Regions from separate parts of the Streptomyces sp. NPDC053750 genome, predicted to be linked through region 2. Evidence: riboswitches for the same ligand, from Rfam matches in the RefSeq annotation. Region 2 holds a riboswitch; each other region holds the start of a gene.
The links. A riboswitch is a leader RNA that binds a small molecule or an ion and turns the genes downstream of it on or off. The one in region 2 is predicted to bind cobalamin.
Positions count from the first base shown of each region.

Region 1 (3,266 bases), on a different contig from region 2:
CAGGAGACCGCCGCCGGCGCCGAGCACGATGACGGCCACCGCGCCGGTCGACGCCCCGGAGGAGACGCCCAGGACGAAGGGGTCGGCGAGCGGATTGCGCAGCAGGGACTGCATCACCGCGCCGCACACGGCGAGTCCGGCGCCGCACACCGCGGCGAGCAGGGTGCGCGGCAGCCGCAGGTTCCAGACGATGCCCTCCCGGATCGGGGTCAGCTCCGTCGTGCCCCAGCCCAGGCGGGAGGCGACCACCGACCAGGCGTCGCCCACACCGATGTCCGCCGGGCCGATGGTGATGGCCACGGCGACGGAAGCGGCGAGCACTGCCGGCCCGCCGCCCAGGCCGGCCACGACGCGCAGCACCCGGACGGCGCCCCGCGTCGGGCGGACGGGGGAGGACCGCAGGGCGGTGGTCATCCGGCGAGTCCGTACGCCCGCAGCGCCGCGGCCACCTTCTCCACGCCCTCGACGGTGCGGATCGTCGGGTTCATGGCCTGCCCGCTGAGCAGCACGTACCGCTTCTCCTTCACCGCCTTCATGTTCTTCGTCACCGGGTTCGACTCAAGGAAAGCGATCTTCTTCGCGGCCGACTCGGCGGTCTGCGACTTGCGGGTGAGGTCGCCGATGACGAGCACGTCGGGGTCGCGGTCGGCGACCGTCTCCCAGTTGATCTGCGGCCATTCCTGTGTGCTGTCGTCGAAGACGTTCTTCGCGCCGAGCACGTTGCTGATGATGCCGGGCGCGCCGCAACAGCCCGCCATGTAGGGGGACTCCTGGTTCGCGAACCAGTACAGGACGGTGGTGCTCCCGGCCCGGATCCCGGACGTCGCCTTCGTCACCCGGCTCTTCAGCCGGTCGACCAACTGCTCGCCCCGTTCCTCCACCCCGAAGACCCGCGCCAGTTCCCGCACTTCGCGATAGACCGTTTCCATGTCCAGGGACTTCGTCCGTGAGCCGTCGCCGTCGCCGCTGTTGTCCTTGCCCTCGCAGTCGGCGGGCGACAGATACGTCGGCACGCCGAGTTCCTCGAACTTCTCGCGGGGAGCCACCCCGCCCTTGTCCAGGGTTGAGGTGAAGGAAGAGGCGACGAAGTCCGGTTCAGTGGCCAGGACCTTCTCGAACGACGGCTGGTTGTCGGCGAGCCGGGGCACCTCGGCGTTGGCCTTCTCCAGTCCCTTCATGACCGGGTCGGTCCAGGTGGCGGTTCCCGCCATACGGTCGGCCAGGCCGAGGGAGAGCAGGATCTCGGTGGTGCCCTGGTTCAGGGACACGGCCCGCTTCGGCGGAGCTGCGACCGTCACCTTCTGCCCGCAGTTGTCGAAGGTGACGGCTCCGGCACCGGAGCCGCCGGACTTCGCGGACGAGCCGGAGTCGGAACCGCACGCGGCGAGCAGCAGGGACCCGGTCAGGAGCAGGACGGAACAACGGGCGGGACGTGACACGTGCACGGTGGCGGCTTCCTAGGCGTGAGGACCCATACGCGGGGCCCGTGCGGACGATCGGTCGCCAGCAGGTCTTCGGACTCGGGATCACCCCGGCGGAACGCCTTCCCGGACCCGGCCGTGACCGTCGTCCAGTGGCTTGCTGCCCCGCCCGTCACCCTCACCGCTGCGCGTCAGTTCCGGACTCTCACCGGATTCCCCGACCCGTGCACGCGTACGACCACACTCACGAGTTCGACTGGCGTCCGGAAGCTACCACAGCCCCACTCACGTGGTCCGACATGCCCGGTGCGCCGGGATCGATGGGGCGTTTGCGCGATGTTGCGCCCGACGGGGTCTGACTCTTGAGATCTTTGACCACAGTGTCCAGTCACGGGCCGTCGACTGCCGTTGCGCGGCCGTATGACGCCCCGCTCGTGCTCGTCCTGTCGACCTTGATCTGCAGGCGGTGCAAGCCTCCGGCCGTGACGACCTGGCCGGAGGCCATTCCGGCGTGTCCGTGTTCCGCCCCTGCTTGCAAGTCCTGGACGCGCTCGGACCGGTAGGCACTTACGGCGCCGTGATTTCCGCACCCGGCCACTGCGGGCCGAACGCGCGGCGGCCTGCCCGGGAGGTCAAGTCCGCTGCCGTCGCAGCTTCTTCGCCCCGCCCGGGAACCGACTGCCTCTCCCGTCCGACTGCTGTGAGGAGGCAGGGAGGTGGCATGGAAGGGCTGGATGTCCGGATGTCGGGCGTCGTGTGCCGGCACGGCCGGGTCGAGGCCGTGCGCGACGTCGATCTCGACATCGTGCGCGGGCAGCGAGTGGCGCTCACCGGCACCAACGGGTCGGGCAAGACCACTCTTCTGCGCGCCGTTCTGGGGCTGCACCGGCATGTCGCGGGCCGGATCCTGGTGGGTGGCCGGGACACCGGGAGCGCCGCCGAGTGGGCGTGGCGGCGACGGGCGTGCGCGTGGATCCCGCAGAAACCGGCGACCGGCCGTTTTCCCTTGCTGGCAGGCGAGTTGCTGGCCAGCGGCGGTGCGCGTGCCGAGGCGGCGGGGGCGGCCGACAAGCTCGAGGTCGGGCATCTTGCCGACCGGCCGTTGCACACATTGTCCGGTGGTCAGCTTCAGCGCATGTACCTGGCGCGGGCGGTCGGCTGTGTGGCGGCCGGGGCGGGCGTCCTGCTCGCCGACGAGCCCACCGCCGCCCTCGACTTCTCCGGTCAGGAGGAGGCGGCCGACGTACTGCTCTCCCTGCCGGTGACCGTCGTGGTCGTCACCCACGACCGGGCTCTGGCCGAGCGCTGCGACCGGGTGCTGGAGATGGCCGCGGGACGTCTGCGGGAGGTCCGGTGAGCGCCCTGGCCGCGGCCGACGTCGGTCAGCTCCTGCAGCTCGTGCCCGTCCAACGGGCCGGTGTCGCCCTGCTGGTGGCAGCGGTCGGACTGCCGGTGATCGGTGTCGTCATCGTCGGCCTCGACATCATGCCGGTGCGGTTCGCGATGATGCACGTCGCACTCCTGGGCATCGCCGTCGCTCTGCTGACCGGGCTCGATCCCATGCTGTGCGCGCTGGTGGCCTGCGCCCTCGCCGGTGCCGGCGTCACTCCACTGGCCCGTACCCCGGACGGTCTGTCAGGTGCCATGGGCCTGCTGATGAGTCTGGCGATCGCCGCAGCCCTGCTCGTGCTGGCCGTCTCCGGTGTCAACGCGGCGGGCGCCTTCTCCCTGCTCTGGGGGTCCATCCTCTCGGTCGGTACCGCCGACCTGTGGCTGCTCGTCGTGCTGGCCGTCGTCGTACCGGCCCTCTTCTGGTGGCGTCGCAGAGACATCGCGCTCCTCCTC
Region 1 covers NZ_JBITXB010000002.1:179,781-183,046, forward strand. Annotated here, with positions in the region: gene ACIGO6_RS06195 (FecCD family ABC transporter permease) at 1-414, opposite strand, end outside; gene ACIGO6_RS06200 (ABC transporter substrate-binding protein) at 411-1,445, opposite strand; cobalamin riboswitch at 1,488-1,684, opposite strand; gene ACIGO6_RS06205 (ATP-binding cassette domain-containing protein) at 2,143-2,778, shown strand; gene ACIGO6_RS06210 (metal ABC transporter permease) at 2,775-3,266, shown strand, end outside.
Region 1: another riboswitch for cobalamin. It lies ahead of ACIGO6_RS06200 (ABC transporter substrate-binding protein); the one in region 2 lies ahead of ACIGO6_RS19100 (ribonucleoside-diphosphate reductase subunit alpha).

Region 2 (3,266 bases):
CTCCAGGATCTCCGTGCAGAGGTTGGAGGAGTGGATGACGTGACCGGGCTCGGCGGTCTGGTTGGCGGTGCGGTTGGCGGTGTCCTTGAAGGTCATCCAGCCGTTGCCGGTCTGGGCGAGGGTGCGCATCATGCGGCCGTACAGCTCCCTGGCGGGAAGCGTCCTACGGGCCAGGCCCGCGGCCTCGGCCTTGCGGTAGGCGGCGTCGAACTCCTCGCCGTACAGGTCGACCAGCTCGGGCACGTCCGAGGGCGAGAACAGCGACCACTGCCCGTCGGCGTCCACCCGGCGCATGAACTCGTCCGGCACCCAGTGCGCGAGGTTCAGGTTGTGCGTGCGGCGGGCGTCCTCGCCGGTGTTGTCGCGGAGCTCCAGGAACTCCTCGATGTCCGCGTGCCAGGTCTCCAGGTAGACCGCCGCCGCGCCCTTGCGCCGGCCGCCCTGGTTCACCGCGGCGACCGAGGCGTCCAGCGTCTTGAGGAACGGGACGATGCCGTTGGAGTGCCCGTTGGTGCCGCGGATCAGCGAACCGCGGGCGCGGACGCGGGAGTAGGCGATGCCGATGCCGCCCGCGTGCTTGGAGAGGTTGGCGACCTGGTGGTAGCGGTCGTAGAGGGAGTCCAGCTCGTCCTTGGGGGAGTCCAGGAGGTAGCAGGACGACATCTGGGCGTGCCGGGTGCCGGAGTTGAAGAGGGTGGGGGAGGAGGGCAGGTAGTCGAGGCGGCTCATCAGGCCGTAGAGCGCGGCGACTTCCTCCGCCGAGCGGGCGGTGTCGTCCTCGGCGAGCCCGGCGGCCACCCGCAGCATGAAGTGCTGGGGCGTCTCGACGACCTTGCGGGTGATCGGGTGCCGCAGCAGGTACCGGCTGTGCACCGTGCGCAGGCCGAAGTAGCCGAAGCGGTCGTCGGCGGACGGGTCGATCAGCGCGTCCAGACGGTCCGCGTGCAGCCGTACGAACGCGGCGGTGCGGTCGGCGATCAGACCCTCGCGGTGGCCGGTGGCGACGGACTCGGTGAAGGTCGTGACGCCCTGGGAGGCGGCCTCGGCGCGGATGCCGGTGGTCAGCAGCCGGGCGGCCAGCCGGGAGTACGCGGGGTCCTCCGCGATCAGGCCGGCCGCGGCCTCCGTGGCCAGCTCCCGCAGCTCCGTCTCGTCGGCGTGCGCGGACCGGCCGCGCAGTGCGGCGGCGGCGACCCGGCCGGGGTCGGCGCCGGGGAGGTCGGCGGTCAGCCCGGTCAGCGTCCGCAGCAGGGCGGCACCGGGACCGTCGGGTTCCTCGGTCGCCGTCGCCGGGGTCGCTGAAGCCGGATCGGCTGGCGCGATGGTCACGTGGGGCACTCCCTCGCTCGGCACGGGGCCTGGCGGAGGGCAGGGGGCAGCTCACGAGCGCACGCGGCGTCGCGTCCACCGGCCCACTCCACGAGGCCCGGACGTCATGGCACCCGGGCCGGGACGGCCGGGCGCACTGTCGGCAGGTCCTCGGACTGACCATGCGTGGACGCACGTGCGAAAGACGTGCGGAAACACGCAAGTACACCGTTGCGGGACAGTTCCGGATTCGCACCGGATTCCCCTGCGGCGACAGCGAGCAAGAGCATACATCTTGTGTCGGGTTCCGTGAGCACCCCCAGATGTTGTGTCGCGCCGGTCTCAGAGTGTCAGCTCATAGGTGAGCAGAGTGATGTCGTCGAGCTCCGGCAGCGGGTTCCAGTCGCGCCCCGGGGTGCGGGTGAAGCCCAGCCGTTCGTAGAGGCGGTGGGCGGTGCGCATCGTCCGCTGGGTCGACAGCACCACGCGCACGCAGCCCTCGACGGCCCGGGCGCGGTCGACGCAGGCCCGCACGAGCGCCTCGCCGACCCCGCGGCCGCGTGCCTCACGGGTGACGGCGAGCATGCGTATCTCCGCCTCGCCGGACCCGGCGATGTCGGCCATGGGGCCGCCGCGGGGCACGAAGGTCACGCCGCCGAGCACCCGGCCGTCCGCAGCGGCGACCAGCACCTCGGCCGCCGCCGCCCGCTTGGCCACGTTCCGCAGCTCGCCGAGGTACGCGTCGCTCTCCCCGAAGTCGAGGAGCCCGTCGCGGAGATAGGCCCCCGCGGTGATCTCGCCGAGGGCGTCGTACTCGCCAGGTGCCGCCTGCCGGATCTCGAAGTCCATGGGGCCGAGTGTGCCCGACGGGTACGACAACAGGCCGCCGGATTTCTCCGACGGCCCGTCTCGAACCGGCGATCAGTGCGAGGAGCCCGCCGTGGCCGGCGGGAGCTCCACCTCCACGCCCGGGTCGCCCGCGTCCGCCGTGTAGTCGCCCGGCTTGGTCTCGTCGACGCCCTCGGGTGCCTTGACGGCCTTCAGGACGAAGGTGAGGACCACGGTGACCAGTACGTTCAGTACGAAGGCGGTGAGGCCGATGTAGCCGATCTCGCCGATGCCCGGGATCTCCTTCGAGGAGCCGCCGAAGTGCTTCTGCGTCGGCGAGGCCACCCCGTACGCGGCGACCGTGCCGTAGATCATGCCGACCGCCCAGCCGCCGAGCAGTGCCCAGCGGTGGAACCAGCGGGTGAACAGGCCGCCGACCAGGGCCGGGAAGGTCTGCAGGATCCAGATGCCGCCGAGCAGCTGGAAGTTGATCGCGACCGTCTTGTCCATGCCGAGGACGAAGACCAGCGCGCCCACCTTCACCAGCAGGGACACCAGCTTGGAGACCTTGGTCTCCTGGGCCGGGGTGGCGTCCGGCTTGATGAAGTCCTTGTAGATGTTGCGGGTGAAGAGGTTCGCGGCCGCGATCGACATGATCGCCGCCGGGACCAGGGCGCCGATGCCGATCGCCGCGAAGGCCACGCCCGCGAACCAGTCCGGGAACATGTTCTCGAACAGCTGCGGGATCGCCAGCTGGCCGTTGTCCACCTTGACCCCGGCCGCGATCGCCATGAAGCCCAGCAGCGCGAGCAGGCCCAGCATCAGCGAGTACAGCGGCAGGATCGTGGTGTTGCGGCGGATCACCTCGCGGCTGCGCGAGGACAGCGTCGCGGTGATCGAGTGCGGGTACATGAAGAGCGCGAGCGCCGAGCCGAGCGCCAGGGTGGCGTACGTCCACTGCCCCGTCGCGTCCGGGACCAGGCCGCCCTTGCCCGCTTCGGTGAACTTGTCACCGGCCGAGGCGAAGATGTCGTCGAACCCGCCCAGCTTGATCGGGATGTAGATGATCGCCACCGCGATCACGATGTAGATCAGCGTGTCCTTCACGAACGCGATCAGCGCGGGCGCGC
Region 2 covers NZ_JBITXB010000006.1:173,903-177,168, reverse strand. Annotated here, with positions in the region: gene ACIGO6_RS19100 (ribonucleoside-diphosphate reductase subunit alpha) at 1-1,329, opposite strand, end outside; cobalamin riboswitch at 1,453-1,608, opposite strand; gene ACIGO6_RS19095 (GNAT family N-acetyltransferase) at 1,651-2,157, opposite strand; gene mctP (monocarboxylate uptake permease MctP) at 2,230-3,266, opposite strand, start outside.

Region 3 (3,266 bases), on a different contig from region 2:
CGCAAGGTCCTGGACGCCGAGAGCGACCGGGAAGCGGTGCTGGCCAGCTTCGTCACCGGCCTCGAGCCGGACGACGAGCGGCTGCTGCGCGAACTGCTGGGGCACGCGCGTGACGCGGGGGAAGACTGACGCCTCATGGGGGTCTTCGTCTTCCTGCCCCTGGTCCTGCCGCTGACGGCATGGCCGATCGCCCGGCTGGCCGAACAGCATCTGCACCCGCGGACCGCGACCAGGCTGCTCACCGCCGTCGCCGCGGTGATGGCCCTGTGCAGCACGGTGTGCCTGGCCCTGGTGATGGTGGTGGGCACCGCTCAGCTGCCGGGCAACCCCCTGCCCGACGGCTGGTCGGACCCCGAGGTCCGGGCGGCGGTGCCGTACGACGAGGTCGTCGGCAAGGCCGCGATCCCCGCACTGTGCGCCGTGGTGGTGGCCTCGGCGCGGGCCCTGTGGCGGCACGGCCGGGTGCGCCGCCGTGCCCACCGCGCGCTGGCCGGACTGCCGGGCACCGGCGTGGCCGTGCTTCCGGACGACGTGCCGTACGCGTACGCGCTGCCCGGCGGACGCCGGGACCGTGTGGTGGTGAGCACGGCCCTGCTCGACTGCCTCGAACCGGCCGAGCGGCGCGCGCTGTTCGCCCACGAGCGGGCCCATCTCGCCGCCCGGCACCACCGCTTCCTGCTCGCCGTCCGGCTCGCCGCGCTGGCCAACCCGTTCCTGCGGCCCCTGCGGAGCGCCGTGGCCTATACGGCGGAGCGGTGGGCGGACGAGGCCGCCGCGCGGACCGTCGGAGACCGCCGTGCGGTGGCGACCGCGATCGGCAAGGCGGCCCTCGTCTCCCGGGGCACTCCGGTCGCCACCCTCGCCGGCCTCGCGGCGCCCGGCCCGGTGCCGCGCCGGGTGGCCGCCCTGCTGGGCCCCGCGCCGACGGTCCGCACCTGGCCCTCGGTGTTCACCTCGGTGGGCCTCGCGGCATGGGCGGCGGCCGCCGGAACCGCCGTCTCCGCGATGTCGTCCGCGAACGCCGCCGTCACCATGTTCCTCATCCTCCGCGCCGCGACGCCCCTGTGACCGACCTGATCAACGGCAGGTGACCCTGTGGTAGCTTGCGGGAGCCAGTCGAACCCACCTGGTGGGTCAGGGAATCCGGTGAGAATCCGGAGCTGACGCGCAGCGGTGAGGGGGACGGGCGGGACACGGGCCACTGGGCGGCACACGCCGTCCGGGAAGGCGTCCCGACCGGTCGATCCCGAGTCCGAAGACCTGCTGGCACCCGCGCGCGGTACGGCGCGGGCCGCACCGTACGAACGGGCTTCGCGCATGAGCCCTCGACGCCAGAGGATCTTCCTTGCCCGCACGCCCCGTCGGCTCCCGCCGCATCGCCCGCTTCCCCCGTTCCCGCCGTTCGCTCCGTGGTCCCGTCCTGTTGCTGTCCGGCGCCCTGCTGGCGTCCGCCTGCGGCTCCGGAGCGCCCGCCACCGACTCCGCCGCGGCGGCCGGGGCCGCCGGCTATCCACGCACCGTCACCGACTGCGGGCAGGAGGTGAAGATCACCGCGCCGCCCCGGCGGGCGGTCTCCCTCAACCAGGGCACCACGGAGATCCTGCTCTCACTCGGCCTCGCCGACCGCCTGGCGGGCACCGCCACCTGGACCGACCCGGTCATGAAGGGCCTGGAGAAGGCGAACGCCGGTGTGCCCCGGCTCGCCGACGACATGCCGTCCTTCGAGACGGTCCTGGACGCCGAACCCGACTTCGTCGCCGCCTCCTTCGCCTCCACCCTCGGCACCGGCGGCGTCGCCACCCGCGAGCAGTTCACCGAACTGGGCGTGCCGGCCTACCTGTCCCCGTCCGACTGCGTCGGCAAGGACAACAGCGGCGACGGCGACGGCAGCCGCAGCGAGCCACTGACCATGGAGACCGTGTACGGCGAAGTCCGCGACCTCGCCCGGGTCTTCGACGTCGAGGAGCGCGGCGAGAGGCTGGTCGCCGACCTCAGGGCCCGCGTCGACAGGGCGACCGCGGGCATCGACGCCTCCGGCGTCACCGTCATGTACTGGTTCGCCAACTCCACCTCGCCCTACCTGGCGGGCTGCTGCGGCGCCCCCGGCATCATGACCCGCGCGGTCGGCGCGAAGAACGTCATGGACGACACCCGCGAGGAATGGCCGCAGATCGGCTGGGAGACCGTCGCCGACCGCGACCCCGACGTCCTGGTCCTCGGCGACCTCACCCGCAGGTCCCAGACCGCCGAAACGGCAGCGAAGAAGATCGAGTTCCTGGAGTCCCACCCCGTCACCAGGAACATGACCGCCGTCCGGAAGAAGCGGTACGTGCTGCTCAGCGGACAGGCCATGAACCCCACCGTCCGCACCGTCGAGGGCGTGGAGAAGCTGGCGGCGGCGCTGCGCTCCCACGGGCTCACCAAGTGACCTCCGCCCTACGCCCGACCGGCCGCCGGTACCCCGTGTGGACGGCCGCCGGGATCGCCGCCCTGTGCGCCTCCGTGGCCGTCGCCGTCACCATCGGCCCGGCGGACGTCGGCGTCACGGAGGTGTGGTCCGTGGTCGTCGCCCACCTCGGCGGCAGCCCCGGCGCCGCGGACGTCACGCCGATCCGCGACGGCATCGTCTGGGATCTGCGGCTGCCCCGCACCCTCCTCGCCGCGGTGTGCGGCGCCGGACTCGCCGTGTGCGGGGCCGTACTCCAGTCCCTGCTGCGCAACCCGCTCGCCGACCCCTTCGTTTTGGGCGTCTCCTCCGGCGCCTCGACCGGGGCCGTCCTGGTCGTCGTCCTCGGCGTGGGCGGTGGCGCGCTGTCCGTCTCGGGCGGCGCCTTCCTCGGGGCGGTGTGCTCGTTCGCGCTGGTGATGCTGCTGAGCCACAGCCTGGGCGGCTCCACGGACCGTGTGGTGCTCGCGGGCGTGGCGGCGATGCAGCTGTTCTCGGCGCTCACCTCCTTCGTGGTGATGACCGCGGCCGACGCCGAGACCACCCGCGGCGTGCTGTTCTGGCTGCTCGGCTCGCTCGGCGGCGCGGACTGGACGGATGTATGGACCGGCACCGCGGTCCTGCTGCCGGTCCTGGCCGTGTGCCTCGGGTACGCCCGGACGCTGGACGCCTTCGCCTTCGGCCAGGACGCCGCGGCCACGCTCGGCGTCCACGTCGCCCGCACCCGGCTGGTGCTGCTGTGCGCCACCGCACTGCTCACCGCGGCCCTGGTCGCCTCGGCCGGCGCCATCGGCTTCGTCGGCCTGGTACTGCCGCACGC
Region 3 covers NZ_JBITXB010000002.1:505,034-508,299, forward strand. Annotated here, with positions in the region: gene ACIGO6_RS07750 (BlaI/MecI/CopY family transcriptional regulator) at 1-129, shown strand, start outside; gene ACIGO6_RS07755 (M56 family metallopeptidase) at 136-1,068, shown strand; cobalamin riboswitch at 1,097-1,283, shown strand; gene ACIGO6_RS07760 (ABC transporter substrate-binding protein) at 1,346-2,428, shown strand; gene ACIGO6_RS07765 (FecCD family ABC transporter permease) at 2,425-3,266, shown strand, end outside.
Region 3: another riboswitch for cobalamin. It lies ahead of ACIGO6_RS07760 (ABC transporter substrate-binding protein); the one in region 2 lies ahead of ACIGO6_RS19100 (ribonucleoside-diphosphate reductase subunit alpha).